Candidatus Puniceispirillum marinum IMCC1322: one gene and its partner. The protein of the gene in region 2 interacts with the protein of the main gene of each other region in a pairwise test. Links are inferred from orthologs where the notes say so. Each region holds a gene or a part of one and is shown on either strand. Other genes may lie near its edges.

Region 1 (15,629 bases), 1.5 Mb from region 2 along the record:
CTTGATCGCGCGGCGGTGGAAACCATTGTCGATAGCAAGCTGGATGATGAGCTGGATGACGAGCGCACAGCGCGTAATGACGCCATCAATACGGCGGTGAACGCGGCAACAACAGCTATCATTACGGGACGCCAAGGCGCGATTGATGCGTCGATTACCACCGAACGTGCGGCGATTGACCGTTCTGTTGACAGTAAAACAGGCATTATCGACGCCAAGGTAACAACGCTTGATGGCAAGCTTGAAAGCGAACGCAATGATCGCATGGCGGCGATTACGGCAGAGGCACGCAAGCGCGAAACGGCACTTAACGCTGAGCGCAGTACCCGCGAGGCCGCGATCACGGCTGAACGTGATGCCCGCCACTCAGCAATGCACGCCCAGCGCACCGAACTAAAGAACGCCATTGCCAATATCACGCCTGATTTTGATGCGCATATGGCCACCGTCATCCAGACCGAACGCAGTGAACGCACTGCGGCGATCCTAGCCGAGGCTGACAAGCGTAAGACGGCTATCGCGGCTGAGGCCGATTCACGCGATAATGCCATTCGTGCGCTTGATACAAAGGTTGCGGGTGATATCGCCGAAGTGCGCCGCGTGATCACTGGTGATATTGCAACGGCGGTGGCGGCCGAACGTGACGCCCGCAAGGCGGCAGACAGGGCTGTGACAACACAGATCGCCAATAGTAGCTTTCCATCCGGCACCAAGATGCTGTTCCGGCAGTCAACAGCGCCTACGGGCTGGACAAAGGATACAGCACATAATGACAAGGCTTTGCGTGTGGTTAGCGGCTCGGCTGGAAGCGGGGGAACAAATGGATTTATAAGCCGGTTTGGGCGAGGTCAGGTTCGTGTTGCTGGCACAATAAGTGGCCGCACAGCTGGCCATGCCATCACCGAGGCGCAGATGGCACGTCATACCCATTCAATTCCCACCGCAGATGCTGGGGGTACATCATCAACCAGTAGGGTTGGAGAGGCTAGGGAGGCTAGTTGGGGAAGCAGTGGGAGAGCATATATGACCCATACAGGCGGCAACCAACCGCATTCACATGGTGCGGGGTCACTTGAGGTGGCATCCAGTATTGCGCTGGACGTGGCCTATGTCGATGTGATTATCGCGACCAAGGATTAGGGGGTAGTCATGAAAATCGAACCGCAACCAAATTGTCCGCTCAATGCGTTTGAACCATGCAGAAAATTTGATTGTGCATGGTTCATGAAGGTGGCTGGCACGCACCCCAACACAGGTGCCGAAACCGAAGAATGGGGATGCGCGATGGCATGGTTGCCGGTTCTGCTGATCGAAAACGCCCAGCAATCGCGGCAGACCGGCGCGGCGGTGGAAAGTTTCCGCAATGAAGTGGTGAAAAACACCACCCGCGCGCTCCCCGATGCAGGTGCCAGTCTGCCGCGTCTATCCTAGCTAGCGAAGCCGAACAGCTATCTTTCAATGTTATGGGGTGTCTTAGACCGCACCCCATAAATGCGCCCAATCGAAATGGTTAATGGTTTTATGGTGTCATTAAACATCGGCTACAGTGAGTCAAGGAGCAGGCGAGATGAAAAACATTGTTTTTCGCGGTAAAAATTTCTTTTTGCCCTTTCGCCCTATCTTGAATAATTTTAATCATCGAATTGCAAAAGAGAATATAAAGAGTTTCCCGCAGATGGCCATTTTCTCATTTGACCATATTGGGCTATTGATAAATCTGGATGGAAGATACGAGCATGACGCATTAGATTTGATCAAAGACTATATTTTGACAAGCGGTTGTATTGATCCCACGTCCTGTGCGCTAGACATAGGTGCAAATATTGGTAATCACGCTCTTTTCTTTGCTGAATATTTTAAACATGTTTTCGCGTTTGAACCAAATCCGATCGCGCATAAATTACTTGAAATAAACGCTATTTCGCGAAATATCACCCCCCTGAATTATGGGCTGAGCAACAAGAATTGCAAGATGGCATTTCGGGTCAATGCATCAAATATCGGTGGTTCCAAAATACTGGAAAACAACAGTGATGTCAGCGATGGTAAGGTTATAGATGTTGACGTAAGACGCTTGGATGATCTCATTGAACTGGCAGACGTCAACATATCACTCATAAAAATCGATGTAGAGGGACACGAGCTATCCGTTCTCAAAGGGGCAAAAGGCATAATCGAAAGAGATGACCCTATTATTCTTTTTGAGCAAGGAATTGATGAAATCAGCGAAGGTTCATCCGCGGTAATCGACTTTGTGCGGTCACATGGCTATCGTTTGCTTGCCATTGAAAATAGATTTTACATTGGTGAAAAATTTTCTTTAAGGCTTCTATCCTTATTGCTCAAGACGGTATTCGGCTATCAGAAAATTTTGGTCGATAAGGCTTACTTTGAAAAAAAGCATTACGAAATGATTGTGGCGATTAAACAATAATAAACACAATCTATGAATATATGTTGGTATTGTTTTTATTTCTGGCTCGGCCACGCCAGAGTCAAATTCTGAAGTTATATCCTGAAAAATCTGTCAGATGGCCTATAAGCCGGGTTCTGTACCGTTTGCTTGCGCTGGCGGTGACGACTATTCATCTACGATGCCTGTTACCAGACATCTTTAGCAACCTACCCGGACAAGATGCAGGATCGCATCTGCCATTTGCATGGCGTTTGTCCCTATATGGTCTTGCTCCGGATGGGGTTTACCATGCCCGTTCTGTTACCAGACCGGCGGTGCGCTCTTACCGCACCTTTTCACCCTTACCCCATAAGGTATCACCTTGGAGGGCGGTTTGTTTTCTGCGGCACTTTCCCTGGGGTTACCCCCGCCGGGCGTTACCCGGCATCCTGATCCTGTGGAGCCCGGACTTTCCTCTCCTCTTTTACGAAAAAAAAGCAGCAGCCATCCAGCCATCTGACAGGCCGCCACTATAACGATGCCAAAGCATCCCCGTCAATATGACAGGGTGTTTTACAAGCTGGGTAAGCGGGATAATCCCCTAACCTCCATCCAGCTGTTCGGCTTTTTCCGCCGCCGCCAGCCAGGCCATTTCCTTGGCCTCTTTATCGGCACGCAGACTGGCAATCGCATCGGCGGTGCGGGTAAATCTATCGGGGTCTTTGGCAAACAGACCCGGATCACCAAGCACACTTTCCAGCTTTGTGATCGCGGCGTCCAGCGCCTCAATCTCACCAGGCAAAGTATCCAGCGCGTGCTTATCCTTAAAGCTCAGCCGGGGCGCGCGGCCATTATCTGATCCACGCGCTGATGCGCTGGTGGCTTTGGCCGCTTTGCTTTTACCTGCTTTTGATTTTGCCGTGCTTTTATCGCCGCGCGCTTCGGCACGCTCTATGGCGCGATTACGCCGTTCCAGATAATCCGAATAGCCGCCAGCATGCGCGACAATCCTGCCATCGCCTTCAAAAGCCAGCAGGCCAGTCACTGTCCGATCCAGAAAATCGCGGTCGTGGCTGACGATCAAAACGGTGCCGTCATAATCGGCGATCACTTCTTGCAATAATTCCAGCGTTTCCAGATCCAGATCATTGGTCGGCTCGTCAAGCACCAGAAAATTATGCGGACTTGCAAACAGCTTGGCCAGCAACAGGCGGTTTTGCTCACCGCCAGATAATGTCGCGACGCGCTGGGTCATTTTCACATCTTCAAACATGAAATCGCGCAGATAGCTGGTGATATGTTTTTGCTGTCCGGCGACCTCGATCATGTCACTGCCGCCTTCGCTCAGCACTGTCCATGGCGAGGCTTCTCGATCAAGCGCTTCGCGGCGCTGGTCGAAATAGGCATGATTGAGGCCAAACCCCTCGCGCACCCGCCCACTATCAGGCGCGCCAACGCCCAGCAGAATCCGCACCAATGTCGATTTGCCAATGCCGTTCGGCCCAACAATGCCAATGCGGTCACTGCGCCGGATCAGCAAATTGAAATGGCGCATCAAAATGCGGCGTCCATTTTCGTCCAGCGTTTGGGTTGATGACGTGCTGGCATTATCGGGGGCTGGCACGCTGGCGGTAATATCGATCGCTTCCAGCACCAGTTGCCCGCCACCTTCGGCAGGGCCAGTTTCCATTTTGACAGTTCGTGCGGTGATCCCGCCTGCCTTGGCACGCTCGGCACGCAGACTATGCAGTTCGCGCAACCGCCCCTGATTGCGTTTGCGGCGCGCGGAAATGCCTTCGCGCGACCATTTGGTTTCGCTGGTAATACGGCGATCCATTTTGTGCAAGGTCACCGCTTCTTCGGCCAGAATGCCTTCCGACCATTCGTCAAATTCGGAAAAATGCCCATCACGGCGGCGCAGCTTACCCTCATGCACCCAGACAATGCCGGTACCCAGATTACGCAAAAAGGCGCGGTCATGGCTGACCACCAGCAAGGCGCCCTTATGCTGGCGTAACATGCCTTCCATCCATTCGATGGTGGGCAGATCCATATGGTTTGTTGGCTCGTCCAGAAGCAAAATATCCGGCTCGGTATAAAGCGCCCGTGCCAAGGATACGCGCCGCGCTTCACCGCCAGACAAGCCGTCGGTCATGCGGGTGCCATCCAGCCCCATACGCATCAGAATCGCTTCGGCCTTATGTGCCTGTTTGTCACCGCTGGCCGTTTCCATCCCCGCGGTCACCACCGAAATCAGGCTCATGCCTGGCGGGATATGCGGGGCTTGCGGCAGATAGGCGATTTCGGCACCGGGCGCTGTCCACAGACTGCCTTCGTCCATTTCACCAGCGCCCGACATCAGCTTCATCAGGCTGGATTTACCGGCACCATTGCGCCCGACCAATGCCAGCCGATCACCTGCATGAAGCGACAGGTCTGCCCCACGCAAAAGCCAGCGGTCACCCAGATTGATTCCGGCATTCGCCAGCGTCAGAAGCGGCGGTAACATCTAGCTGATTCCGCGCTGGCGGCAGATGGCATCATAGGCGGCATTGATCGCGGCCAGCCGTTCATTGGCGGCGTTGATAAATTCTTCGGGCATGCCATCGGCCATCAATTTATCCGGATGATGCGACCGCACCAGCTTCTTCCACTGCGTTTTCAGATCGGCATCGGATATGTCCTTGGTAACAGCCAGCACCTCATAGGCTGACGGGCCATCGCCTTGATGAATAGCGGCAAAGCGGGCAAAATCATCGGCGCTAAAGCCAAAAATATGCGCGACTTCGGCTAGATATTCCTTTTCTGGCTGGGTGATCGCACCATCTGAACGGGCGATATAGAACAACAAATCCAGCAACTGTTCCAGCACCGGTGTACGCGGCGCGAACAGGCGTGCCACCTGATGCGCATAATCCTGAAACCCGTCAGGTGTTTTACGCGCCAGATCCCAGAATTTGCCAACCTGTTTGACTTCGGAAGCGGGGATATGAACGCGGTTACGAAAAGCACCGATTTCATCGCGCGTGACCATGCCATCGGCTTTTGCCATTTTGGCCGATAGGGCAATCACCGCTACTGTAAAGGCCACCTGTTTGGTCGCGTCACTATCGGGTTGCGGGGTCAGCCGTTTTTCAACCGCGTGACCTGCAGCAGCCCCAAGTAATGCGCCGATCGGACCGCCCATAGCAAATCCGGCTGTACCGCCGATGATGATACCCCAGATGCTCATGCAGATTATCTAGCTGGTCTGATATGTGATTGGCAAGGGAATTGGCATCAATTCAGCTATAGATAATGTCAATTAAGCTTTCGCCTTGATCAAGATGTGGATTACTATATGCCCTTATTATTATCGATTCTGGAAAGTTTCTGTTTATGACCAATCCTGTTGATCCCGCATCCCACCTTCAAAAGGCAGATATCAGCCTTGATCTGACGGGCCTTAAATGTCCGCTTCCCGTGCTCAAAGCACGACGACAGGTCGGTATGATGGCCGCGGGTACAGTGCTTGAAATAAAGGCCGATGATCCGGCAGCGCCATTGGATTTTGACCATTTTTGTGAAACCAGTGGGCATCGACTGATTGCCAGCGAAACGATCGCAGGCGTGTTTCATATCACGATCGAGGTTGGGGACTAGCCCAGCAGATTGAGATGAAAGGCAGTGGCCATCGCCCCATCGGGTGCCCCGTCATACAGCCCAAGCTCATTACATTTAATAAAGAAGCCGGGGGCAGGCAGGCCGCCGCGTGCGCGTGAAATAACCCAGGCGGCGCGTAACGGCATCGATTGCGCATGGTCACTTTCCATTGTGGCTTCCAGCCAGACGGATAATTTGTTGATCCGGTGCGGGGCAGGGATCGTCGCCGCGTCGGCCAGTTCGGCATAGGTGATCAATGTCCGGTTCTGCATCGCTACCGCCAACGCCATTTCGGCACGAATTTGCCATTCATTATCGTCTTTGGTCATATGTCCAAAATACCTGCTTTGCCAAACTACCTGCCGTGATGGTGATTTTCGGCATTGATGTTATGGCGCAATATAACTAGCTTGTCGCCATGGTTTATCTCAGATCATTTTTGTTTAACAGCCTGTTTTACCTGATGACAACTCTGATTGTTGTGCTGTTACTGCCGCTTCTGCTTTTGCCCAGACAGGTGGTGTGGTGCGTCGCGCGTTTCTGGGGTTGGACAACGTCTAAAATGCTGTATATCTGCGGCATTGATCATGACATCATCGGTGATATGCATCTTGATGAAACTGTTATCTATGCCGCAAAACACCAATCGGCATGGGAAACCATCGTTCTATATGCCACCTTAAAAGCGCCGATTACGGTGATGAAACGTGAATTACTGTTTCTGCCTTTTATAGGCTTTTTCTTTTTGCGCGCTGGATGTATTGCGGTGAACCGTTCAGGTGGCATGAAAGCATTACGCGAATTACGGGCGGCGGCATTGCGGATCCGTGATAATCCGCGGTCAATATTGATTTTCCCGCAAGGCACAAGGGTTATGCCGCGCACCCCGCATGATTACCAGATTGGTATATTTACGCTTTATGACACAACGGGTTTTACCGTTATACCTATCGCGCTTGACTCAGGCCGTGTTTGGCCGCGCAACAGCTGGTTGAAATTCCCCGGACGGGTACAAGTCCGCTTTCTCGAGCCCATTAAGCCGGGCTTGACCCGCAAGCAATTCATGTCCACCCTTGAAACCAGAATTGAGAGCGAAGTGGCTATTCTCGAAGCAAATGAGGTGGCATGATGGATGGTGGTCAGGGACGCCCAAGCGGGCAGACAAATGTGCTTGGCGGTAATCTTGCCAGCTGTTCGCATGATCCGGTTACTGGCTTTTTCCGTGATGGTTGCTGTAATACGGGGCCATCCGATCAGGGCTTGCATACAGTTTGCGCGGTAATGACAGATGCTTTTTTGGCCTATAGTAAAGAAGCCGGTAATGATTTATCGACGCCGATGCCTGATTATGGTTTCCCCGGGTTGAAAGCTGGTGATCAATGGTGTTTGTGTGCTGCCCGCTGGGAACAGGCACGCGCGGCAGGCTGTGCGCCAAAAGTCCGGCTTGCGGCGACCAATCAGGTGACATTGGCAGTTTGCACATTAGAAGATCTTAAAGCGCATGCCATCGACCTGAATTAGGTGCTGTGGTATATACTGAACTTTAAGATGCCATAGATAGGTGATAGGAACCATGCTTGCACTTGATCAGAAAGTAACTCTGTCCTGCACCGAAACGGGTCAGGATGCAGCCGGCACAATTGTTCGTATTCAGGGTAGCCGGGTTGATGTGGCGCTGAGTCAGGGCGGCGGTAATCTGCTGGTGTCCTTGCATATGCAAAAAGCGGGCCTCTATGTTGGAAGTCAAAGCGGTCTTGAATTCGTAATGCGCATCTGATTAAGGCATGCGCCTTATCACCTTATATAAAGCCCTTGAATGAGGTGTGTCATGTCAGATCAAAACCAGTCTGATAAAAATCAGTCTGATGAGATAAAACAAAATCCTGACCGAAGCTTGTGGATCATGAGTGCTGTTTTGGTGCTGGTTGCGGTTGCCATCCTGCCATTTGCGGCACGCCATTCATCGGTGGTGCGGTCAATTGCATCAATGTGCGGGTTTGATCTGGGCTAATCGTGATCTTTGTTATTTGTCCGGCTTCTGGGTTTACGTGGTGTCCTGGTTTTCACCTTGGGCGGCAAACTACCAGTAAAAAACACCGCCAGATCAACATAGCGCTGTAAATCTTTATCCTCAGAAATCCCATCATGTGTGACCATCATCCAGCCCTTCATAGGTCGGCCTGTCAGGTCAAACGGGCGAACATGCGGTTCATTCATCAGCGCGTTTGCGGCTTCAACGCCAACCCGAATGACAAGCATGTCATTCCAGATCGCGACACAGATATTACCATTCATCAGATAGCCAAAGCCACCGAACATATAGGTAACTTCCATCTCGAACATATCGCCGACAAGTTCGGTCAGGCGTTCGGCAAGCCCTTTGTCATGCATCTGTTTTCCTTTGCTATGATGGTGTCACTGATTGCGCGCTCAGCATAACAAAATTAATCATCATATTTATGATCAAACATCTGGACAAACCAGCCCGTACAGACTTAGTCTCATAAGTGGGGGAGAATATTATGATAATCCTAGATGGTGGCTTGGGCCGTCAGCTAGCCGCTGTAGGTGCGCCTTTCAGGCAACCCGAATGGTCTGCGCTAGCGTTAATGGAAGCGCCGCAATATGTCCGCGATGTGCATGACTCATTCATTGCCGCCGGTGCGGATGTTATCACGACGAATTCTTATGCCATTGTACCTTTTCACATTGGTCAGGATCGGTTTGATGAGCTGGCTCCACAACTACTAACCTTGTCCGGCACATTGGCACAGGCGGCGGCCGAAGCTGCGGATCGTCAGGTCAAGGTGGCGGCCAGCATTCCGCCAATGTTTGGCTCATACGAACCTGATAAATTTGATCCACAGACGGGACAACAGATGATGCAGCTGTTCCAGCGTCATCTGGCACCAAGCGCAGATATCTTTCTGGCCGAAACATTGGGATCGGTGATCGAAGCTAAGATATTCCTTGAATCCTTTGTCGATTGTGCTGCCGACCTTTGGCTTTCAGTTACGTTGGAGGATGTTAAACCGGTGCCTGGTGCCCCGCGCTTGCGATCGGGCGAACCGTTATCGGCATTGCTTGATGTGATTGCATCAAAGCGGCTTGATGGTTTGCTATTTAACTGTTCGCAGCCCGAAGTCATGCATGATGCCGTCACATGCGTGTCAGAATTTCGTGCCCGACAGCCGTCGCGGCCAGCGGGGATGGGCTTGCAGATTGGTGTTTATGCCAATGCCTTTCCGTTGATGAATGATGATTACGAACATGCAAATTCAACCTTGCATCAAATTCGTCATGACATCACGCCGCAGAATTATGCCAAATATGCGGTGCAATGGGCCGCGGCTGGTGCCGATATTATTGGCGGCTGTTGTGGTATTTCGCCTGAACATATTGAGATTCTGGCCGCGGCACTCAAGAATAACCAAGCTGCCCAGCTATCGTCATCCACATTTGCACGCCAAGCCTAGCGCCTAGGAAGCCATGACAAAATTGCCATGCAATCCTGGGGGCAGACCATAAGGTAATGTCACCACGGCCTGTGGGCCAGCGGCCAGATCATAGGCATCCAGCACTGCCAGCTTGGTTTGACTTTGTTGCACGTCAAGGTGAAGCCCGATTAGCCATCCCTGCGTAACACCGTTTATCACCGGACGGTCTTGATCAGCTACAAAGATATGCTCTTCAAGCATGCAATCAGCACCATAATCATAGCGATCCACCTTGCCGGTTTCGAGGTTGACACCAAGCGCATAGCGGAACAACCCGGTTTCCATATCCAACCCGATAGACCAGCCATGCTGGCTTCGGTGACTGTTTGATGAAGGTGCCATGTGCGGAAATTCATTAGACATATTATGGATGCGCTCAATTTTACCATCATATATATTGGGCGACAGTGTTACGCGACTATGCTGTGGCCGCGTCGGTGATTGGCTATGATCCTTTTCATCATTATTCAGGTATAAATTAAAAACAATATCGGCATTTTTATAGTGATATAGATCCAGTTCAATCGTGCCATCGACGGTTTCGAACGCACCACCTATATGGAAATGAAAGGCGTTGGGAAGCTGATGCCGACGCACAACCGATAGATCATTTTTATTGATAACCAGAATCTCCACAGGCCGGTTTTCATGCCATTCATGCGCATTCAGAAAGCTTGCATTATTCTTTGCCTTATCCAATTCCCATGTCAGTGGCGGTAGCATAAGAATGATTGATTTTTCAGTGATCGCAAAATCATGAATCATGCTGGTATTTGGCATATCCAACAGCTTGTATTTATGTAATTTGCCCTGGGGGTTGATGTGATACAGAATCATTTCCTGACTCCATTGCACTTGTCCGAAATTCCACAGACTGCCATCGTCGTCAATACGTGGGTGTGCTGAAAACGGTGCCATAGCAAGATCATCATGCCAGACAAGTTTTGTCATGCTGTCCAGATTGTCTGGATCAACTTGCCATGCTGATCCAGCTTCCCACAACGCCATCAGACGATTGCCGTGATGCACAATATTCGTATTGGCGGTATTGGTTTCATCGGCTGATCGTGCTGGCGGTGAACCTGCCCATTTATGGCTGAAAGTCTCGACAAAATAATCACCAGCCTTGCTTTCGGCATTGTATTTTTCGGTATGTACAAACTGACCTTGATGCTGCACGGTCTGACCATCAAAGCGAAACGCTTGGATAAAGCCGTCACCATCAAAACTATGTGGATAAGTCCGCTTAAATCCCTGCCTTAAAGCGGGTCCATTTTTGTAATAGGTGCCACGTAAATTGTTTGGTAGCTTTCCTTCAATTTTTGGGGTTTGTGTTGCCAACTGGTCGGGCAGGCGGATGTGTAAGGCTTTTTCACGTTGTGATAATCCTGCAAATGCTGATGAAAGACCATAATGCGATGTGGCAAAGGCAAAGCTGGCAGCACCAGCTAGTGTCAGCGCATCACGTCTTGAAAAGTCGTTTGCCTCAAAATTGTATTTAGCTGTCATGATATATCTCCTAAGGCGCATATTGAGTGCGGCTTAAAGTTAGTAAATCTTGATCGTGTGCCGGTTCCTCATGGTGTCTTTTTTGATAATGAATGCGGCATCAGTGAATTCAGGGGGGCCAAACAGGCCACGCGCATCATTGGAAAAGCCATAGGGTTCGGTTGGCGCACCAATCAAATTCATATCTAGTTTCTGATTGTTGTTGATATCCAGAAACGCACTCACTGCGTAGGCGCCAGATGGAATATCCTTAATGGTAAACTTGGCCTTGCTATGGGGTATCATAGCCATTTTTTTATTGTAAATAGCTTTGCCACGGGGGAAACTGTTAGCCTCACTGGCTGGCTGGACTGAAATAAAAGCAACGCCGCTACTATTATTTTCGTTGATGACATGGATGGTAAGATCGGCGGCAGATGCATAGTGGGTTGCCAGCGCTACCATTGTGCTGGCGAGAAAAATCCGTATCAATAATCTTGTTCTAAAACGTAAATGCTGTTCCATATATTTCCCCATAGTTTGTGACCATTTAGAATGTGGGTCATGTTTGGTTGCGATAAATGAATGGTAAGCACGCATTGTGGATGAATGAATGTTGGTTTCGTAAAGCGTGTCCTTTCTTTCGTGATTTACACAAAAACGCATTTCACGTGTCGTGAAACGCAGGGAACTTGTAATGTGGCTAAATTACATAGATATTTTAGAGTAGAAGATATCGTCGGGTCGGTTATGTTCGCCGCCATCCTGGCTGTTTCGCAGGCCTTTGGCGTTGGCAAGAATTTTCATTTCGTTGCGTCTTTTGCGATATGGGTCGTTGTGATATTTCCTGTTTGGATGCTTGTCGCATTACCCATTCGTTGGGTTCTGCAAGCGACCCAGCAATCCTATCTGGTAGGTTTGATGCTGGCTATATCGACCGCACTTTTGGCGTCGATACCTCAAACGCTATATATTCAATTTTGTATTGGATTAACGCTCAATCAAACGATTGCTTTTGAAACTACATTTATTCAGGTTTTAACTGTCTCGTTATCGATCACAATTTTAGTATATGTGCTAACGGGCAGTGCAGTGCGCATCGCGAGCTTAGATGAAGCCAACAGAAACAAAGCATCAGACCTGTCAGAAAATAACTCAAGCGCGAAACTTTTGACGGATCAATTGCCGCCTGAAATAGGTATAAACATTACTTCAATACATGCTGAGGATCATTATCTTCGCGTTGTTACCGACAAGGGTGAGGCGCTTATATTAATGCGATTACGCGATGCAATCGCAGCGATGAGTAAGGATGCTGGTATGCAGACGCATCGCTCACATTGGGTTTCTGACGCGTCTAACCCCGAATTGGTCCGGCAAAATGGAAAACCGGCTCTGATGTTAGATGATGGGCGCACGGTTCCAGTCAGCCGTCATTATTTGCGCGCGGTTCGTGCGTCTTTATCAGCAAGGAAGCCATGACAAAATTGCCATGACCCTTGAATGTGCGGACACTCTTCCCACTTCATATGAATACAAATATAAAATAGCAGATGGCTGGCGCGCCAGCCATCTTGATCAAGGGGTTTAAAATGAAACGTGCACAAGATTATCTTGCCGAAGCCAACGCAGTTGTTCCAAAAATCACACCCGAAGACGGTATCGCCAAACATGAAGCGGGCAATAGCTTGTTTATTGATGTGCGGGCCAGTACGGCAATTGATGACAGCGGCACGATCGCGGGCGCTGTTCGGATTGACCGTGGCTTTATCGAATTTGCTGCTGATGATTCGACACCGTACCATAATCCGGCTCTGACCAAAGATGCCGATATCATCTTGGTTTGCGCTGCCGGTGGCCAGGCCGCGCTGGCAGGCAAAACATTAAAAGATATGGGTTATGAAAATGTTGCCAATGTTGGCGGCATTGGGGATTGGATTGCTGCTGGCGGTAAAACCGAAGCTTAACCACAGGTGAGGTGGCTATGAATATTAAGACAAACGCCGAAGGGCAGATTTTTCACACCCTGCTTATGCGGGTCTTTATGGCTGGTGCATTGGCTATTCTGATAGCATCTGCAAGCACAATGAGCTTTGCGGCAGGCAGTGACTCAGGATCGTCAGATTCGAGTGGCTACAGCACCGCAGGCACCAATAATAGCAAGGAATTACGTGAAGCTATTAAGCTTATAAACCGTAATCTGTTCGAAGCCGCATTGGTGCCGCTTGCCCTTGAAACAATGCAGAATCCGAAAAACGCTGATGCGTGGAATTACACGGGCTTTGCTTTGCGCAAAAGTGGCCGCTATGACGAGTCAATGGCCGCCTATGACAAGGCGTTGGCGCTTGACCCTGAACATGAAGGCGCGCTGGAATATCAAGGCGAGCTTTTCCTGACGTTAAAACAACCTGACAAGGCCAAGGAAAATCTTGCCAAGCTGAAACAGCAATGTTCGTTTAACTGCAAGGAACGCGACGATCTGATGCGGGCAATCAACGCCTATAACGCCGCGAATAAATAAATCTGGACAAAATAAAGGGGGATAAATCCCCCTTTACGTGATTGGCTATCGAAATAACCTGTATTCAAATTGTTAAGTTAACCGCGACGCGAGAGGCTGCTCTCACATCCAGAATACCCAACCAGGTTATTTGATAGATTCCGAATATCACTAGACATTAGATCACCTCCTTTTCATGTTGTTACTGTTATCAAATACCCTAGCGGGTAAATTCAGGCTTGTCACTAACCGCATGATCCTGTCTGCGTAAAACTATTGGTCGCAGGTCAACTGCCCAGAAACGATTTTGACATATCCATAATCATGGTCATTTTGTCAGCCAGAAAATGGCTGATATCTTGACTTGCACTAACCGCATGTTTAAACCCCGCATCGCTGATGGCCACGACATTATCGGTAAAGCTTGTCCATAATTCCACGAGTGATATATCATCCATCTTTGATCCTTCAATTTACTTTTGCCAAATGGTCACCTTGTGGCAGTCGAGAGTGTCATTATATAAGCGTTAATGAATTTAATGTTGAGAGATCAGAATGTTTGAACCTGCGTCACATATAGCCTTTGTAGCACCATCCAAATCGGTATCTATCTGGGCTATTATTCTGCTGTTTGTAACATTTGTAACGGAGCCTCTGATGCCTGCACATGCCAAGAACGCCCATGATATTTCGTTCGAAAATATCGAAGGGGGCACGCTTGACCTTGCCGAATTTCGCGGCAAGGTGATTTTGCTTGTCAACACAGCGTCACAATGTGGTTTCACACCGCAATATGAAGCTTTGCAAGCTATGTGGGATAATTATCGTGACCGCGGTCTGGTGGTGATTGGCGTGCCAAGCAATGATTTTGGTGGTCAGGAACCAGGCGCCAATTCCCAGATCAAGCAATTCTGCACGATCAATTATGGCATTGATTTTCCAATGACTGAAAAGGTTGCGGTCACCGGATCGGATATACATCCCTATTATCAATGGGTGCTTGAAGCTGGTGGACGTTTGGCGATGCCACGCTGGAACTTTTACAAACATCTGATCGATCAAGAGGGTAATTTTGTCACCTGGTTTGCCGCGACCACCGCGCCGGATGCCCGGAAAATCCGGCAGGCTATTGAAAAGCTTCTACCCAATTAGATAACAGCATCTATCACCTGATGTGCGCATATAGGCAGGGTTTTAGCTTTCCTCTTCATAAATGCACGTTCTACAATGAAAACGAAAACTATTGATAAATCTGGAGCCTGTCATGTCGCTGATCCTTCATCATTACCCGCAATCACCTGTTGCGCATAAGACGCGCATGGCATTGGGCATTGCGGGCGCAACATGGCAAAGCGTTGAAATTCCGCGCATTCCACCAAAGCCTTTGCTGATGCCGCTTACCGCTGGCTATCGCCGGACGCCGGTTTTACAGATTGGCGCGGATATCTATTGTGACAGCCAGAATATAGTCCGGGCTCTTGAAGAATATGGCTGTCCTAACAGCCTGTTTCCCGATGGGGTTACGGGACGCTCGATGATGATGGCATCATGGGCTGAAAACACATTATTTGATCTGGCGGTGCGGGTGGTCATTACCAATGCACTGGATTCGGCACCAGCCGACTTTATCGCTGATCGTGGTGCGCTTTATTTTGAAAAAGACTGGTCGCCAGAAACCTTGCGCGCAGATATGCCCGGCGTCTTATTGCGTTTACAGGCAGGGCTGGCCTGGGCTGAATTTCAGCTTGTCGCCAGTGATGGTGTGTTTCTGAATGGTGACACGCCATCTTATGCCGATGCGTCAATTGGCTATATTGCTTGGTTTTTGCGCGGGCGCTGGCAAGGCGGGCCAGGATTCCTTGGTCCATTTGAACAGGTCTGTAAACTCGAATCTGCCCTGGCCGATATTGGGGAAGGTAACAGCAGCGACCTATCGGGCGAAGACGCACTGGCCATTGCCAAAGCGGCAAATCCGGTGTCGCCAACGGGGGTTTCGGTGCCCTTTACCGCTGGTATCAAAGAAGGGCATATGGTTGCCATTCAGCCGCATGGCACGAATGCGGATCCACAGGTCACAGGCAGTTTGCGCTATCTTGATGCCACACGG
Region 2 (15,862 bases):
TCAGATGCACCTCATAACAGGCAAGTGCGCTTTGCGGGCCAACAATGACACGATGCGCGGCCGCATCAATACCGACAACATATAACGGGCCGTCAGCTTCGTCAGCATCCTTGCGCCCGCCAATGCCAAGTCCGCGACGCTGGCCAATGGTATAATCGATCACGCCCTTATGCTGACCCAGAACGGTACCATCAAGATGCACAATATCACCAGCCTCAACAGCACCTGGCCGCAAGCGCCGCACAACATCGCCATACCGGCCATTTGGCACAAAGCAGATATCCTGGCTGTCAGGTTTTTCGGATACCGCCAAACCATATTTGCGCGCCAGATCGCGCGTTTCATCCTTGGTCAGCCCGCCCAGCGGAAAGCGCAGATAGTCCATCTGCTCTGCCGTGGTCGCAAACAGGAAATAGGATTGATCCTTGGACGCATCAATACCGCGCCGTAATACTGGTCCGGCTGGCGTTTCAAGACGCTGGACATAATGGCCAGTGGCCAGACAATCCGCACCAAGTTCCTGCGCAGTTGTCAGCAAATCGGTAAATTTGACTGTCTGGTTACAGCGCACGCAGGGGATAGGCGTTTCGCCGCGCAAATAACTATCGGCGAAATCTTCCATCACCTGATCACGGAACTTAGACTCATAATCCAGCACATAATGCGGAATGCCCAGCCGCGCCGAAACTGTCCGTGCATCGTGGATATCAATGCCCGCACAACAGGCACCCTTGGTCTGAACCGCCACACCATGGTCATACAACTGCAAGGTGATACCAATGACTTCATAGCCTTCATCATGCAGCATCGCCGCCGTGACCGATGAATCAACGCCGCCTGACATTGCCACGACAACCCGTGTATCGGCAGGCGCTTTGGCAAAGCCAAGCGAGTTTATGGCTGATAGATCAGCAGTCGGCCTATCAGTAGCCTGCACCGACGCAGATGTGGTCGCGGCATGCACATTGTTGCTGGCTGTTTTGGCCACAGACATTGTTTAGTCCCTACATATCATCCGGAATTGTAAGACGGATGCCATCAAGTTCAGCCGACATTGTCAACTGACACCCAAGCCGTGAGGTTTCGGTCAGGCCAAAAGCGAGATCGAGCATATCTTCTTCATCCTCGCTAGGCGCGCCGGTTTTGGCAAACCAGTCGGCATCAACAATCACATGACAGGTTGCACAAGACAAACAGCCCCCACAGGTACCTTCAATACCAAGATTGGCATCGCGGCCAGCTTCCATCACACTCACGCCCTCATTGACGTTGACATTCAACTCGGTGCCATCTGGCTTTACAAAGATGATGTTTGGCATCGCAGTCACCACTCCTATTTCATTTGGTTATGTTGTCGGCTTGCACGCAGTTACCGTCCGCAATTCTAACGCTTGTACAGCCCAAGAAAGACATCTGCAAGCCTTTCAAAGTCGGTTTTCTTGGTTTGCCAGCCTCCCGAAATACGCACAGCCTGACCAGCCAGATCACCAGCCCCCATAGCGGCCAGCACATGACTTGTTTTGACCTTGCCTGACGAACAGGCTGATCCGGCACTGATCGCGGCACCCGCAATATCAAGCGCCATAACCATGGTTTCGGCGGACTTGCCCGCAATCGCAAGACAGCTGGTATTTCCAAGGCGCGGCACCTGCTGGCCAAAAACATGCGCATCTGGCACATGCGCAAGCATCATATCTTCAAACTGATCGCGCCATTTTGACATCGCTTCATAATGCGCAACATCCCCAAAGGCAGCCGATGCGGCGGCACCAAAACCGGCAATGCCAATAAAGTTTTCTGTGCCTGAGCGACGTCCCTGTTCCTGACCGCCGCCCCGTAGCAAACTTTGCAACGCATTGCCCGGCTTGACCAGCACAGCACCGACACCCGCCGGCCCGCCAATTTTATGCGCCGACAGGCTGGCGTAATCCAGATCTAGCGCGGCAAAGCTGAAATGATCCTTAGCCAGTAATTGCACCATATCGCTATGCACGGCAATGTTGTTTTCACGCGCCAGCGCAACAAGTTCAGCCACTGGCTGAATAACGCCTGTTTCGTTATTGGCTGCCATTACCGACAAGATGGTTGATGGCCTTTGCTCGTCAGGCAATCCGGCAAGCACAGCACGCGCATGCTCCAGATCAATCACGCCATCTGATGTCACATTGATGACACTGGCACTCACAGCACATGCACGCACCGAATCATGCTCAATTGCCGAGGTGACAATATGCGCAAAGCCGGCCAAAGCCAGATTGTTGGATTCGGTACCGCCGCTGGTAAACACCACATCTGCGGCTCTTGACCCCGCCAGCAAAGCAACTGATTCACGCGCCGCCTCGACGGTCAAACGTGCCGTACGGCCAAAAGAATGTACCGATGACGGATTCGCTGGTGCGCCCATCGCCTTATGTATCGCCGCCGACGCTTCAGGGCGAAGCGGTGCTGTGGCATTGTTGTCAAAATAAAGCGGCGTCATTCCCATCACGCATGGTTCCAGCTAAAAACTAAAAAGATAATCAAGATTTATTGCTACGCCTACTTGGCTGGCTGGTTTTTCCTGCCTTGTTGTGAAGCTGGGTTGCCGAAACACGATCTTCCATATCATTAAGACGGGCACGCAAGCTTTGCACTTCATCAACAAGCGCGGTGATAATGCGCTCGCGTGGATCGGCATTAGCCATATCATGAACGCCGTAGGGCTGAAAGCTCTCATCAACGGTTTTCGGCGTTGTCTTATTTGTCATCTGGCGAGCCGGAACACCGACAACGGTTGCGCCCTCAGGCACATCTTTGGTGACCACCGAATTACCACCGACACGCGCACAACGATTAACGGTGATATTACCCAGAATCTGCGCACCTGATCCGACGATCACATCATCGCCCAAAGTTGGGTGGCGTTTGACCGAACGTTGCGATTCAGCATCTACCGCCGGCAACACACCACCAAGCGTGACCCCCTGATACAACGTTACATTATCGCCGATTATGGCTGTTTCACCAATCACGACGCCTGACCCATGATCGACAAAAAAACCACCGCCGATGGTCGCACCGGGATGAATTTCGATGCCTGTGAGCCAGCGGGCAATCTGCATGATCCAACGCGCAATAAAGCGTAGCCCGATATTCCACAATGGATTCGACAAGCGATAGGCCACCATGACATGAAAACTTGGATATAGAATCACCGCGGCAAAACGATTGCTAGCCGCGGGGTCACGCGTCATAATTGCCTTTAGATCACGGTTCAAATTTGCAAACATGATTGCAGTTTCTCTCATCTGATTAACGATCTGCACAAAGCTGGCTTGGCGATCGCGCCTTATTAAGATATAAGCCGTTCATTAAATAGCACAAGTGGAGCAAAAAAAATATGCCTGAGGTCATCATTAACGGCCCTGAAGGTCGCCTTGAATGTCGCTATATGCCTGCCGAAGCAAGTGACGCCCCGACGGCGCTTATTTTGCATCCGGAGCCAGATAAAGGCGGCACCATGAATAACCGGGTGACCTATGCTCTTTATAAATTATTCCAAGCGCGCGGATTTTCCGTCATGCGGTTCAATTTCCGCGGCGTTGGCCGAAGCCAGGGTGTATATGATAATGGCGAAGGCGAATTATCCGATGCGGCAACAGCCATGGATTGGTTGCAAGCGCAGAATCCATCATCGCGGCAATGCTGGATCGCCGGCTTTTCGTTTGGATCATGGATTGGTATGCAGCTTATGATGCGCCGCCCTGAAATTCAGGGATTCATCTCGGTTACGCCGCCTGCTGTTACGCATGATTTCTCGTTTCTGGCACCTTGTCCGGCATCTGGACTCATCATGCATGGCGAGCTGGACGAACAGGTGCCACCTGAAAGTGTCGAAAAGCTGGTTGAACGCCTATCAATTCAGAAAGGCGTCAATATTACCGTTGACGTTCTGCCTGGGGCAAATCACTTCTTTACCGAGCATCTTGACCCGATGATCGAACGTGTCGAAGCTTATCTGAACGACTCGATTAACGAAGATGATTTCGACCCGCTTGCCTGATTGAGACAAGTGCATTGTAACGACTTTTGCACTCTATATTGAGTTGAATGACATGACCTATAAATCAGATCTTATCCAGCACTATACTGACCGCGGCTATATTCATCAGGCCACCAATATCGAAGCGCTGGACGATGCTGCCAGCACCAAGGTTTTGCCAGCCTATATTGGTTTTGACTGTACGGCCGATAGCCTGCATGTCGGGTCGCTGGTGCAGATCATGATGCTACGTATTTTACAGAAAACCGGCCATAAGCCGATTGTTCTGATGGGCGGCGGCACAACCAAGGTTGGAGATCCGTCAGGTAAGGATACAGCCCGCCCGTTGCTATCAGATCAGGATATCGAAGCGAATAAGAACGGCATCAAAAAGGTATTTGAAAAATATCTGAAATTTGGCGATGGCCCGACCGATGCAATTATGGTTGATAATGCCGACTGGTTGGACACGCTTGGCTATATCCGGTTTTTGCGTGACTTTGGCCCGCATTTTTCAATTAACCGCATGATGGGCATGGATTCGGTCAAATTGCGACTTGACCGCGAACAACCGCTTTCATTTCTGGAATTCAACTATGCGATTCTTCAGGCTTATGATTTTCTCGAGCTACGCCGCCGCTATGGATGTCTGCTCCAGATGGGGGGATCGGATCAGTGGGGCAATATCGTTACCGGCATTGATCTGACCCGCCGCGTCGATGCGCAGGAAATTTTTGGTCTTACGTCACCCCTTATCACCACGGCATCGGGTGCCAAAATGGGCAAATCTGCCGATGGTGCGGTATGGTTGAATGACGATAAATTATCAGCTTTTGATTTCTGGCAGTTCTGGCGTAACACCGAAGATGCCGATGTTGCCCGTTTTCTGGCGCTATTTACCGAATTGCCCATGGATGAGGTGAACCGGCTAGGTGCGCTGGAAGGTGCCGACATCAATGAAGCCAAAATTATTCTGGCTAATGAAGCGACAAGCCTGTGTCATGGCACAGAGGCGGCCGCGCATGCCATGCAAACAGCCCAGCAGACCTTTGCCGGATCGGGCGTTTCAGACGGTTTGCCACAATTTGATCTTGCGGCGGGACGGGCTGAAGCGCTGGACATGGTCGAGGCGCTAAAAATTGTCGGCTTTGCCGCATCAAATGGCGAAGCGCGGCGCTTGATACGCGGCGGTGGTGCGCGGGTGAATGATGTGGCTATCAATGACGAAAACATGCAACTGACATTATCTGATTTTATTGATGGCAAGGCCAAGATATCAGCAGGCAAAAAACGTCATGCCATGCTTGTCGCTGGCTAGTCGGCCTGCGCGCCAAACAGGCGGTCGCTTTCGCGCTTTAGCCATTCCGGACTGAATATATCGCGCAAAACTCCTGGTGCCAATGACGCCGCATTGATCGAGGTTTCAGGATCATCCATTTTGCCGATCATGCTGAACTGGGTTGTAAAAATACCCGACTTGTCAATGCCGGTCAGGACGTTCCCAAGAAGCGGCACCGCCCCTATTATTTTACTGAGCTGGTTAGCTGGTACAAGATTCCCCGAAATATCCATTTGACGTGTTTTGTTGTTAAAGCGCCCCACAACAGCCACGCTGACAGCTCCACCGCTGGCTTCCATGCGCGAGATAGAAATATCCGATCCGCGTTTTTCAAACCTTGCAACGCCGTTGCTAAAGGCCGTGCCTTCGCCTTCAACCAGACCGATGATACCTGCTGGCCCCAAAAGCGAGAATATGCGGACTGCCCGTGGGGCTTTGACCACATTAAAATCTGAAAGTGTGATGTTGGTATTGAAGGAAGAAAAATCAGTGCTGATAAAGTTATTCTCTAGCCGGACAGATCCCGCACGTATTGCATCGGTAATCCCGAGCCCGGACAGCATACGCCCCGCATTTTTGGAGGTCAGAACAAGAACCGCTTGCTCGCCGCCATTGCCATTAAATGTAATCTGCGTTTCGGCACCGCCAATAAGGCCCGCCCCACTAAGGTGATCACCTCTTGGACCAAAATTCACTGTCATCTGGCCTTCGCTGACCAATGGTTTGCCTTTGGTCAATAACGTACCGGAAAACACAGCCTTACCATTACCCGCTTCATCACGCGAACCCTGAATATGGCCGGATAATGCGTTTTGTGCGTCGATGTAAATCGTGTCAGCGGTCACATCAAAGGTAATGGGCGCGCCCCCGCCAACACCCTTATTGCGTCGCAATGGCACCAGATCAATCGTGCGGGCAGACGCGCTAACGCTCCAGCCGCCCTTGGCGCTTGTTTCGACTATCAGATCACGGATATCATTACCCGGCATTGTCAGCTTGTTAAAAAAGGCCGCCTGCAAACTGCCATCAACACCAAGCGCTAATTGCCCTTTGGCCGCCAGCGTGCCTAGTGACAGGTCAATATCCTGTATGGCTGTTACCACGCCGTTACGAAGCACAAAGCTGGCATTCACAACGCCGTTTTCAGCCGGAAATTTCGCCCAGTTCAATGCTGGCACATTGATCGAAGCGTTGGTCAGGTCTGTTGATAGGTTAATCTGTGCGTTATTCCATCCGGTCGATGAACTAAAGCCAATTTTAGCGCTGGCTTTACCCTCAATATCAAGTCCGGACATTTTGGCAAAAATACCCGTCATAATCGGCGATGATTCAAACTGCCCTACAAAATCAACTTCTCGGGTCGCTTTGTTGGTTTGAAAGGTAAATCTGGCGGGCATATCAAAAACTTCTGCATCACCGGTAATATCAACCTTGTTCTTTTCAAATGAGGCAATCATTGCCGCCGATTCCAGATTGATGCCAAACGGCAGACCCCTGATTGTGGCATTGCGCGTAGTGGCATTTACAGCGGTGTCGGCATTGGCAAATTTAGCCCCCTTACGTAACGGAAAACGTGATGTCAGTGACAGTTCGGTGGTTCCAGATACGGTAAGTTTTTCGAGATCGATCGCGCCTACCTTGCTGCGTCCGGTGCGTTTGAAAATATCCAGCGCCGTCGTCATTCCGCCTTGCGCCTTTAGCGACAAATCGATCATTCTTTGGTCATTGGTCAGGATCGGACCGATCGTCACCCGCCCAGTTTCAAGAACAAAGTCTTCGAGTTGCCCCGAAGATGAGGTGATATTAAAGGCATCATTATTAAGCACAAGATTAGCATCAATACCGGTTATAAGCGGCATGTCAGGCGCCCACCTTACCGTCGCCTCCCGATATGACCCTGTGGCTGAAATATCACTAAGTACCGGCTTTTGTGTTGCCGGCACATAAGCACCAGTCATCGACATACGGGCGTTTTCAATATGTCCTGCCAGAAGGTTGGCCTGCATCCAGCTACGGGTCTTTGCCAGCGCCCATCTTGGCCATAAGGCCTGAAAAAAGCGCGTATCAAGATTATCAACTTCCAGACTCACGTTGAAATCCCGCGGCATCCAGTCTGCCGCAACTGTCACATTACCATTCAGCGTGATCGCACCATCACCTGCAAAATCAGCAGTAAAGCTCTCAACCGTCAGATCACCATTGCGAAACGCCATCTGTAATGCGGCCTTTTGCACCGGCATCGACTTTGTAAAATCTTCCAGCAATATCGAACCATTGCTCAGATCAAGTGCCAGATTGGCACTTTTTATCACGCCACCAACACCGACATTTATATCCATGGCACCACCAACAGTACCCACAACACGTCGGATCTGACCCTTGGATAAATTGGCCCTTACACTGTCAAATTTTGTTGCCAGATCAAGCTTTGATAATTTTAAAACAAACGTGTCCCGATTGAAGGCTCCAATAAATTCGGCACCAAGATTGCTAACGATTCCACCTGAAAATTGGCTTTGAAGCTGCGCCTTTAATGCGGGGGCAAGGTCATCTGGCCAATCATTGAAAATTGACTGTAACCGTAAGCTATTAGCATCGATTTTACCTGACAGGACTGACGTGGGCGCGCTGAGTTTTTCAACATCACCAGAAAAGGTGAAAGACCGATTATCATCCAGCAGGATTTGCGCCTTGGCCACAGTCGCAACATCAATATGGCTGAGATAGTCAAACGCAATCTCGGCTGACTTAAACGCGCCACGTTTTTGATTGGCCGTTTGTGACAGATATCCATCGGTTACAATAACATCACCGAATATGGATGTGACAGCCTGACGCCGCATCTGCACTTTCAAAAAACCAGACAATGTACCAAAATGGCTTTGCCTGGCCATTTCAAGATCAAGATATTCGGCAATATCTGCCAGATTGAGTTCATCTGCGGTTATGTCGGTAATGAAATCTTCACCAGTCGGCAAACCGGAAAATGTAATCGCTAGTCGCCCCGCATCGACGCCATCGATCAGTCTTTGTCCGCGAATGCCACCAACAATCTGGCCGGACTCTTCAAGCTGGGCGTCAATATAAATGCTGGTAAGCTGAACCGGTGCTAACGCGCCTGTGGCGTCGGTAATCGTAACAAGATCAGTCTCGATACTAATTTGTTTCAAGCCTGCAAAATTAACCCGGTTATCATCTGTCACTGGGTCAGTTGCCAGCTTTGCAACATTGTCTGCTGGGGATCCCAACAAGGCGTTAAGCAAAGCCGTAGATTCCGAACCTGACCAACCTGTTGCCGATTTGACAAGCTTAATTTCGATGCCCCGCAAATTGAGCGCCACCGGCATACCTGTCCACAGGCTTTTAAAACCGAATTTGACCTCGCCTTCAGGCACGATGACAGTCTCATCACCAAAGCTGAAGGTGATATCTTCTGCCTTTACGGATAATGGTGTTGGTGAAACGGAAAATGCTAATCGCGCCGCGCCAACCTCGGCAGCCACCTCGGCAGACACTTTGGACAGCTCATATTCCAGAAGCTGGCGCAAACCACCTGCCTGCACGATCACAAAGCCAACGATGCCCGCAATCAAAATAAAAATAAGCAGTAATGTTGTGAATAGGAGCTTCACCTTGTCTGCGCCTGATGTATGGCCCATTAAAGACACCCGTATGACTCCTGTTATTCTATCTTTCTAGATAGTCTGAATGCTACTGACAAGATAGCATTGTCTTGCAGACATCACTATCGTTCCTATTTAATAATTTAGAGTGCTAACATTAATCCGATCCAAGAAAAACCGGAGAATTTAATATGCTTGAAACTGGAATGGCTGTTCCTCAATTCGTCGTACCTACTGATAAGGATGATTTCAATATTGCAGATCATCATGGCAAAAAAATGGTGGTATTTTTCTTTCCACGCGCAGACACCTCTGGCTGTACAAAAGAAGCTATCGCCTTTTCCGAATTAATCGATGATTTTACCGCCGCAAATTGTGTGGTGATAGGTATCTCGAAAGACAAACCCGCCAAGCAAGCCAAGTTTCGGGAAAAATATGGCCTGACCTGTGTCTTGGGCGCCGATCATGAAACCGATATTTGTGAGCAATTTGGCGTGTGGGTCGAAAAATCAATGTATGGCAAAAAATATATGGGTATCCAGCGCGCCAGCTTCCTGATTGACGCCGATGGCACCGTGGCTGCAACTTGGCCAAAGGTGAAAGTTGACGGACATGCCGAAGCTGTCCTTGAAGCGGCACGCGCCTTATAAATGAATATGAGCCAAGGCAGATATGATTAAACAGATATGAGCCACGCTACGCTGACTGACGGCATTGTCGATTGCATTGCCACCAAAGATGCTATTGCAAAAGCCCTCAATACCCGGGCATTGGTTGCACAATGGCGTGCTGATGATATTACCGCTATTGGCACATGCGCCCCGCCTGAGCGTCCCGGACGCCCGCCTCTGCCTGCATTGCGGCCACCACGCGATGTACCAAAGCGCCGTATTACCGGTGGCGTCGCTGGCCGCGTTGCCCTGATCCATGCCATCGCCCATATCGAGCTTAATGCGATTGATCTGGCACTTGATATGGCCTGCCGGTTCACTGATCAGCATCTGCCACGCGACTTTTACCATGACTGGCTATCCGTTGCCGATGATGAAGCACGCCATTTTCTGATGCTCAATGACCGATTGGCTTTACTTGACGCGCATTATGGTGATCTGCCTGCTCATGACGGGCTATGGCAAGCGGCCCAGGAAACTGCCCATGACTTGCTAGGGCGTCTGGCAATTGCCCCTCTGGTGCTGGAAGCGCGCGGACTTGATGTCACACCAGCCATGATCGACAAACTGAATGCTGTCGGGGACAGTGAAACGGCCGCCGCACTTGGTATTATCATGCGTGACGAAGTGGGGCATGTTCTGATTGGCAAGCGCTGGTTTGACTATGTATGCGGCTTGCATCGCCGCGATCCGGTCAGCAGCTGGCATATGCTGGTAAAACGCTATTTCAAAGGCCCGCTTAAGCCGCCTTTTAATATAGAAGCCCGTGAAGCAGCCCATTTCTCGGCCGCCTTTTATGGCCCGCTTTCCTATCGCGAGGACCTTGTCTCAACGCCCACATATTCCAAATAGAATATAACCGCCATCATAGCTTTGCTTGGCTATTCGCGTTGCATACCGACCCGGGCGGCAAGGCTGGCCTCGATGAAACTATCAAGATCACCATCAAGCACACCTTGGGCATTACCTTTTTCCACATTTGTGCGCAAATCCTTGACCATCTGATAAGGATGTAGAACGTAAGACCGGATCTGATTGCCCCAGCCTATATCAGTTTTGCTGGCGGCAGCATCAGACGCGGCTTCTTCGCGTTTTTGCAATTCCAGCTCGTATAAGCGCGCTTTCAGCATATTAAAAGCCGTTGCCCGGTTGCGGTGCTGTGATCGGTCATTCTGGCATTGCACAACAATATTGGTTGGTAAATGGGTGATACGGATCGCCGAGTCGGTTTTATTCACATGCTGTCCACCAGCCCCCGAAGCGCGGTAGGTATCAATGCGAAGATCCTTATCCTCGACCTCAATTTCAATATTATCATCGACCACTGGATAAACCCATGCACTGGCAAAGCTGGTATGCCGCCGTGCCGAGCTATCATAAGGCGAAATGCGCACAAGACGATGCACACCGGATTCGGTTTTCAACCATCCATAGGCATTTTCACCGTCAATGCGCATGGTCACTGATTTGATGCCCGCCTCTTCACCAGCACTTTCTTCGATTAAATGCACCTTATAGCCGCGCTGTTCGCACCAGCGTCCATACATGCGAACCAGCATTTGCGCCCAGTCCTGTGCCTCGGTACCACCAGCACCAGCATGAATTTCCAGAAAACAATCATTCGCATCAGCTTCGCCGGATAACAGGCTTTCAAGCTGGCGTTTATCCGCCTCGGTCACAAGCTTTGTCAGCACCGCTTCGGCTTCGGCGACAACATCATCATCGCCTTCGGCAATGCCAAGCTCGATCAACGCCACACAATCATCCATTTCGGCTTGCATGTCCTTGATCAGATTGATCTGACGCTCAAGCCGGTTTTTTTCCCGCATGACATCCTGTGCCACGGCCTGGTCATTCCAGAAATCGGGCATGGTTGTTTGCGCTTCCAGATCATTTAGACGCGCAACCGCCACCTCGAAATTGACATGTTTGCGTAATAATTCCAGCGTTGATGAAATGACATCGATTTTGGCTTGGGTTTCGGCCTGCATCGTCTCTCTCTGTTTATAAAGCTTGCACGTACCTAACCCGACAACGCCACGCTGACAAGTTTATATGATCTAGAAAAATTCCTGTGTCGCCAGTCCATTGTCTGCCCCATTGGTGTTTACGCCACTTGGCGCATCGATTAACTGACCACCTGGCCGCTGACCCGGTTTAAACACCTCAAGGATGGCTTTTTCATGGGTTGGCAACACCCGTTCACCCGTTTCGGCATGTACGGGAATAATAGAAATACCATTCGGACGACGGAACGGTATCACCGGCTTATCGGCAAGTGCCTTGACCATGAAATTGCCAAAGATGGGGACTGCCACTGTCGAACCTGTTTCCCGTTTGCCAAGCGGGCGCGGCTTGTCATAGCCAACAAATACGCCCACCACCATATCCGGCGCAAAGCCAATGAACCAGCCATTCGTATTGTCATTGGTGGTTCCTGTCTTGCCAGCAAGCACAAGATCAAGCCGTGATAATAAACGACCTGTTCCACGCTGAATAACACCTTCAAGCATCGATACCATCTGGAATGCCGACGCTGGCGAGGTTAATTGTGATCGCGTGTCAGGCAGATCGGGAATAGGTTGATTATCCCATAAAGCGTTTTCACAGCCATCACATTGCCGTTCATCATGCCGGTAAATGGTTTTACCATGCCGATCCTGGATCCTGTCGATCAGACTTGGCGTGACCTGCTTGCCGCCATTGACCAGCATGCCATAGGCCGAGGTCAGCCGCATCAGATTGGTCTCCCCCGCGCCAAGCGACATCGACAGTAACGGCGGCAAATTGTCATTAATCCCGAAACGGCGCGCATAGTCCTGAATCTCGGGCATGCCCAGCTTCATCGCCAGACGCGCGGTCATCAGGTTGCGCGACTTTTCAATGCCAACGCGCATGATCGACGGACCATAAAACCGCTTGGTATAGTTAGCCGGCTTCCATTTCGGCTTGCCAACACCCTGATCGACGACTAGCGGCGCATCTAGAATACGGGTCGTTGGCGCATAGCCATTATCGAGGGCTGCTAGATAGACAAAGGGCTTGAATGCCGAACCAGGCTGGCGCATCGCCTGAACCGCCCGGTTAAATTCGGAATCAGCATAATTATACCCACCACTCATTGCCAATAGCCGGCCTGTATGCGGATCCATCACCACAATCGCGCCTTCCACCGCTGGCCGCTGGCCAAGGGCATAATGATGCGCTTCGGGTTTAAATCCATCACGGATCAGATCAGGCGTTTCTGACGGTGGCTGGACAATGACAATATCGCCTGCCGAAATAGCATCGCGCAGATCCTTTAGCGGTTGCGGGCGCACCCCGTCATCGTCGCGCGGCGGATAGGCCCAGAAAGCCAGCTTGAACGGAATTGTCGCGGCTTTGCCATTTACATAAATCTGGGCTTCACGGCGCGCTACATCGGTAACTAGGGCGGCATAATGTTTTGGGCGTAGCTGTTTCTGATAGCGCGCCAAGGTCGCGGCAACATCCTCGCCAGCTTCAAGACGGCCAAGCGGCCCGCGCCAACCCTGACGACGATCAAGCGCTTCAAGGCCACGTTCCAGCGCGGTATCGGCAAGCGATTGCAAATTAGGATCAAGGGTCGTGCGAATTGATAGCCCCCCTCCATAAAGTGCATCTTCACCATAATTTTTCATGATCTGACGGCGCACAGACTCGGTGAAATAGGGCGCATCAGCGCCATCAGCACCTGTATCCGGCACAATCACCAGCGGTTTGCTTTTGGCCGCTTCGGCCTGTTCAACCGAAATATAGCCATTTTCCTGCATCTGGTTCAGCACCCAGTTACGCCGGATGACCGCCGCCTTGGTTTTGCGGATCGGATGATAATTGCTAGGCGCCTTTGGCAAGGCCGCAAGATAGGCCATTTCATCCAGATCAAGCTGGTTCAGCGCCTTGTCAAAATAGTTAAGCGCAGCCGCCGCCACGCCATAACTGCCCATGCCAAGATAGATTTCATTCAGATATAGCGCCAGAATCTGATCTTTGGTAAAGGCGCGCTCCATGCGCAATGACAGTATCGCTTCCTTGATTTTACGGTCGATTGACACTTCATTGGTCAATAGAAAATTCTTTGTTACCTGCTGGGTAATGGTCGAAGCCCCGATCAGGCGTTTTCCACGTCCATAATTGACAACATTTGTCGCCATTGCCCGCGTCAGGGCTTTCACATCAAGGCCAAAATGGCTGTAAAAGGCTTTGTCTTCGGCAGATATAAACGCATGAATGAGCTGCGGCGGTATCGCATCAATAGGCACAAAAAGTCGCTTTTCATTGGCATATTCAGCCAGTAGCGCGCCATTACCAGCATGAATGCGGGTCACCACAGGCGGTTCATATTGTGCCAGCTGGCGATAATCTGGAAGCCCTTTTCCATATGTCCAGAAAACCCACAGCACAGCCCCAACGCCAATAACACCGACGATAATTATTAATGAAATAATGATTGAGAATGCTTTTGCCATACCGCGAATGATAGACCATGAATTAGGCGATGATATGGCATGCCTTACTGGTGGCGCATATCCATCACCAGCGTCATATCCGGTGCTGTCATCATTATTATTTTGCGTATTATCAGACACGGAACTGGTCACAATTTTCTTGAAATTTACACACTGATTTACCCATTAATATCCCGATCATGAGATATGGCCTCAATGATGTCAATTATTCCGCCCCCAGAAGAGAACCACTGGCTCATTTGGGGCCATGTTTTTGTAAATAGCTAATGATAGCCTTGGTCAGACGCTGGCATAGCAGGCGGCGGTATTTTGCCGACTGCAAGTTCGCCTCATCCTTGCGATTTGACAGGAACCCCATCTCCACCAGAACCGATGGCATATCAGGTGCCTTTAACACAGCAAAGCCGGCAAAACGATGTCCACGGCGGTCACCGCCACGCAAATCACGTATCTGGCTTAGAATATCACTGGCAAAATGTGTTGATTGGTTCATCGACTCGCGCTGAAACATGCGTAATAGCTCACTTGCCACATCGGAATCTTCAACCCCCAGGTCAGGGCCACCAATCAAGTCCGCCTTATTTTCCTTACGCGCTAAGGCGGCGGCTTCTTTATCTGATGCGGTTTCCGACAAGGTGAATACGGACATGCCATGCGCCGATTTATTCGCCGCTGAGTCCGCATGCAGTGATATGAACAGGTCAGACTTTTTCGCCCGCGCCAGCCTTATGCGTTCGCGTAATTTCAAGAACCGGTCATCTTTGCGCGCCAAAATGGCCTTCACACGGCCAGTTGCATTCAATTGCCGCGCCAATTCGATGGCGGCGGCTAGTGTAATATCCTTTTCCTTTGTCCCTGCCAGCCCGATGGCGCCCGGATCCTTGCCCCCATGGCCAGCATCAATAAAGACAACCCACTTCTTGGGGGGGCGTTTTGGGACCGCCATGGCAACAATCTGTTCACCAGGGGCGAGCTGACCCGCATTATCTGGCTTGGCCTTGGGCAAGGTCACGGTTCTTTTGATAGGCACTGTACTTACGCCATTTGCGGGTGATGTTTCTTTGGCCAGAGCCTTGGCCGCCATGTCCGGACGCGCGGCAAGCGCCCGCGCCGCCAGCGTAAAGGCTGTTGGGCCATTATCAATCATATCGATAACCAGCCGATGTCCGCCAGCTGTTGGCGGCAACCGAAAGATGCGTTGCGGGGCAGCAGGCGCGGTAAGTTCGATCACCAATCTGCCGGTATCAGGCTTTGGCATGCCAAAGCGGTAAGCACGGGCAGGTGGCTTGGACAAAGCCCCTTTACGCGGCAAATTTGATGCCTGCCAGTCGGTTTGATCAAGATCAACCACCAGCCGGTAGGGCTGTTCCAACAGTAGCATTGACGCTTTTGCCGGATTTTTGGTTTCGATGACAAGCCGCAGACCCTTAACCCCATCGATAGATATATCGCCAAGCCGGATGGCGGTGACATTATTCCCGGCCGCATATGCTGGTGACACCAGCACTATGGCAAGCGCGAGAACACCGCCCAGAACCGATCGCAGAATGGGAATCAGACCGTGCAGATACTGCACGAAACGGCCCAGAAACGGCCTAATAAATGATAATATCGCATGTGATGAACAGATTTCAAAATCAGATGCCAGCATATATCAAAGGGTCTTTCGCGTTGAAAATCACTATTCTGCCCCACAAGTGAGCATGGGCACAGCTTTTCAT

What was found.
Region 1: the proteins of SAR116_RS05235 (region 2) and SAR116_RS12025 interact in binary tests that used the Escherichia coli proteins (3 or more experiments, as listed by UniProt). The link is inferred for Candidatus Puniceispirillum marinum IMCC1322 from one-to-one orthologs.

Annotation. Positions count from the first base shown.
Region 1 is NC_014010.1:2,566,758-2,582,386, forward strand. What follows is about bases 4,731-7,405. They hold SAR116_RS12025 (sulfurtransferase TusA family protein), read left to right. Parts: upstream 4,731-5,773; coding sequence 5,774-6,037; downstream 6,038-7,405. Other genes in these bases: SAR116_RS12015 (ABC-F family ATP-binding cassette domain-containing protein), read right to left, coding at 4,731-4,904; SAR116_RS12020 (TerB family tellurite resistance protein), read right to left, coding at 4,905-5,627; SAR116_RS12030 (hypothetical protein), read right to left, coding at 6,034-6,366; SAR116_RS12035 (lysophospholipid acyltransferase family protein), read left to right, coding at 6,501-7,166; SAR116_RS12040 (DUF2237 family protein), read left to right, coding at 7,166-7,405. In the rest of the region: SAR116_RS13385 (hypothetical protein), read left to right, coding at 1-1,140; SAR116_RS12005 (hypothetical protein), read left to right, coding at 1,150-1,431; SAR116_RS13390 (FkbM family methyltransferase), read left to right, coding at 1,568-2,434; more of SAR116_RS12015, read right to left, coding at 2,997-4,730; more of SAR116_RS12040, read left to right, coding at 7,406-7,558; SAR116_RS12045 (hypothetical protein), read left to right, coding at 7,611-7,814; SAR116_RS12050 (disulfide bond formation protein DsbB), read left to right, coding at 7,866-8,048; SAR116_RS12055 (TfoX/Sxy family protein), read right to left, coding at 8,045-8,428; SAR116_RS12060 (homocysteine S-methyltransferase family protein), read left to right, coding at 8,560-9,513; SAR116_RS12065 (carotenoid oxygenase family protein), read right to left, coding at 9,517-11,043; SAR116_RS12070 (DUF2141 domain-containing protein), read right to left, coding at 11,083-11,547; SAR116_RS13395 (LytTR family DNA-binding domain-containing protein), read left to right, coding at 11,722-12,504; SAR116_RS12080 (rhodanese-like domain-containing protein), read left to right, coding at 12,615-12,989; SAR116_RS12085 (tetratricopeptide repeat protein), read left to right, coding at 13,007-13,543; SAR116_RS13765 (hypothetical protein), read right to left, coding at 13,810-13,980; SAR116_RS12090 (glutathione peroxidase), read left to right, coding at 14,078-14,674; SAR116_RS12095 (glutathione S-transferase family protein), read left to right, coding at 14,787-15,629. UniProt on the Escherichia coli protein: Sulfur carrier protein involved in sulfur trafficking in the cell. Part of a sulfur-relay system required for 2-thiolation during synthesis of 2-thiouridine of the modified wobble base 5-methylaminomethyl-2-thiouridine (mnm(5)s(2)U) in tRNA.
Region 2 is NC_014010.1:1,077,330-1,093,191, forward strand. What follows is about bases 436-3,343. They hold SAR116_RS05235 (cysteine desulfurase family protein), read right to left. Parts: upstream 2,486-3,343; coding sequence 1,385-2,485; downstream 436-1,384. Other genes in these bases: mnmA (tRNA 2-thiouridine(34) synthase MnmA), read right to left, coding at 436-994; SAR116_RS05230 (2Fe-2S iron-sulfur cluster-binding protein), read right to left, coding at 1,005-1,319; cysE (serine O-acetyltransferase), read right to left, coding at 2,520-3,269. Outside these bases: more of mnmA, read right to left, coding at 1-435; SAR116_RS05245 (alpha/beta hydrolase), read left to right, coding at 3,380-4,042; tyrS (tyrosine--tRNA ligase), read left to right, coding at 4,095-5,339; SAR116_RS05255 (YhdP family protein), read right to left, coding at 5,336-9,019; SAR116_RS05260 (peroxiredoxin), read left to right, coding at 9,175-9,633; SAR116_RS05265 (ferritin-like domain-containing protein), read left to right, coding at 9,670-10,506; prfB (peptide chain release factor 2), read right to left, coding at 10,536-11,645; SAR116_RS05275 (penicillin-binding protein 1A), read right to left, coding at 11,715-14,261; SAR116_RS05280 (N-acetylmuramoyl-L-alanine amidase), read right to left, coding at 14,377-15,717. UniProt on the Escherichia coli protein: Master enzyme that delivers sulfur to a number of partners involved in Fe-S cluster assembly, tRNA modification or cofactor biosynthesis. Catalyzes the removal of elemental sulfur from cysteine to produce alanine.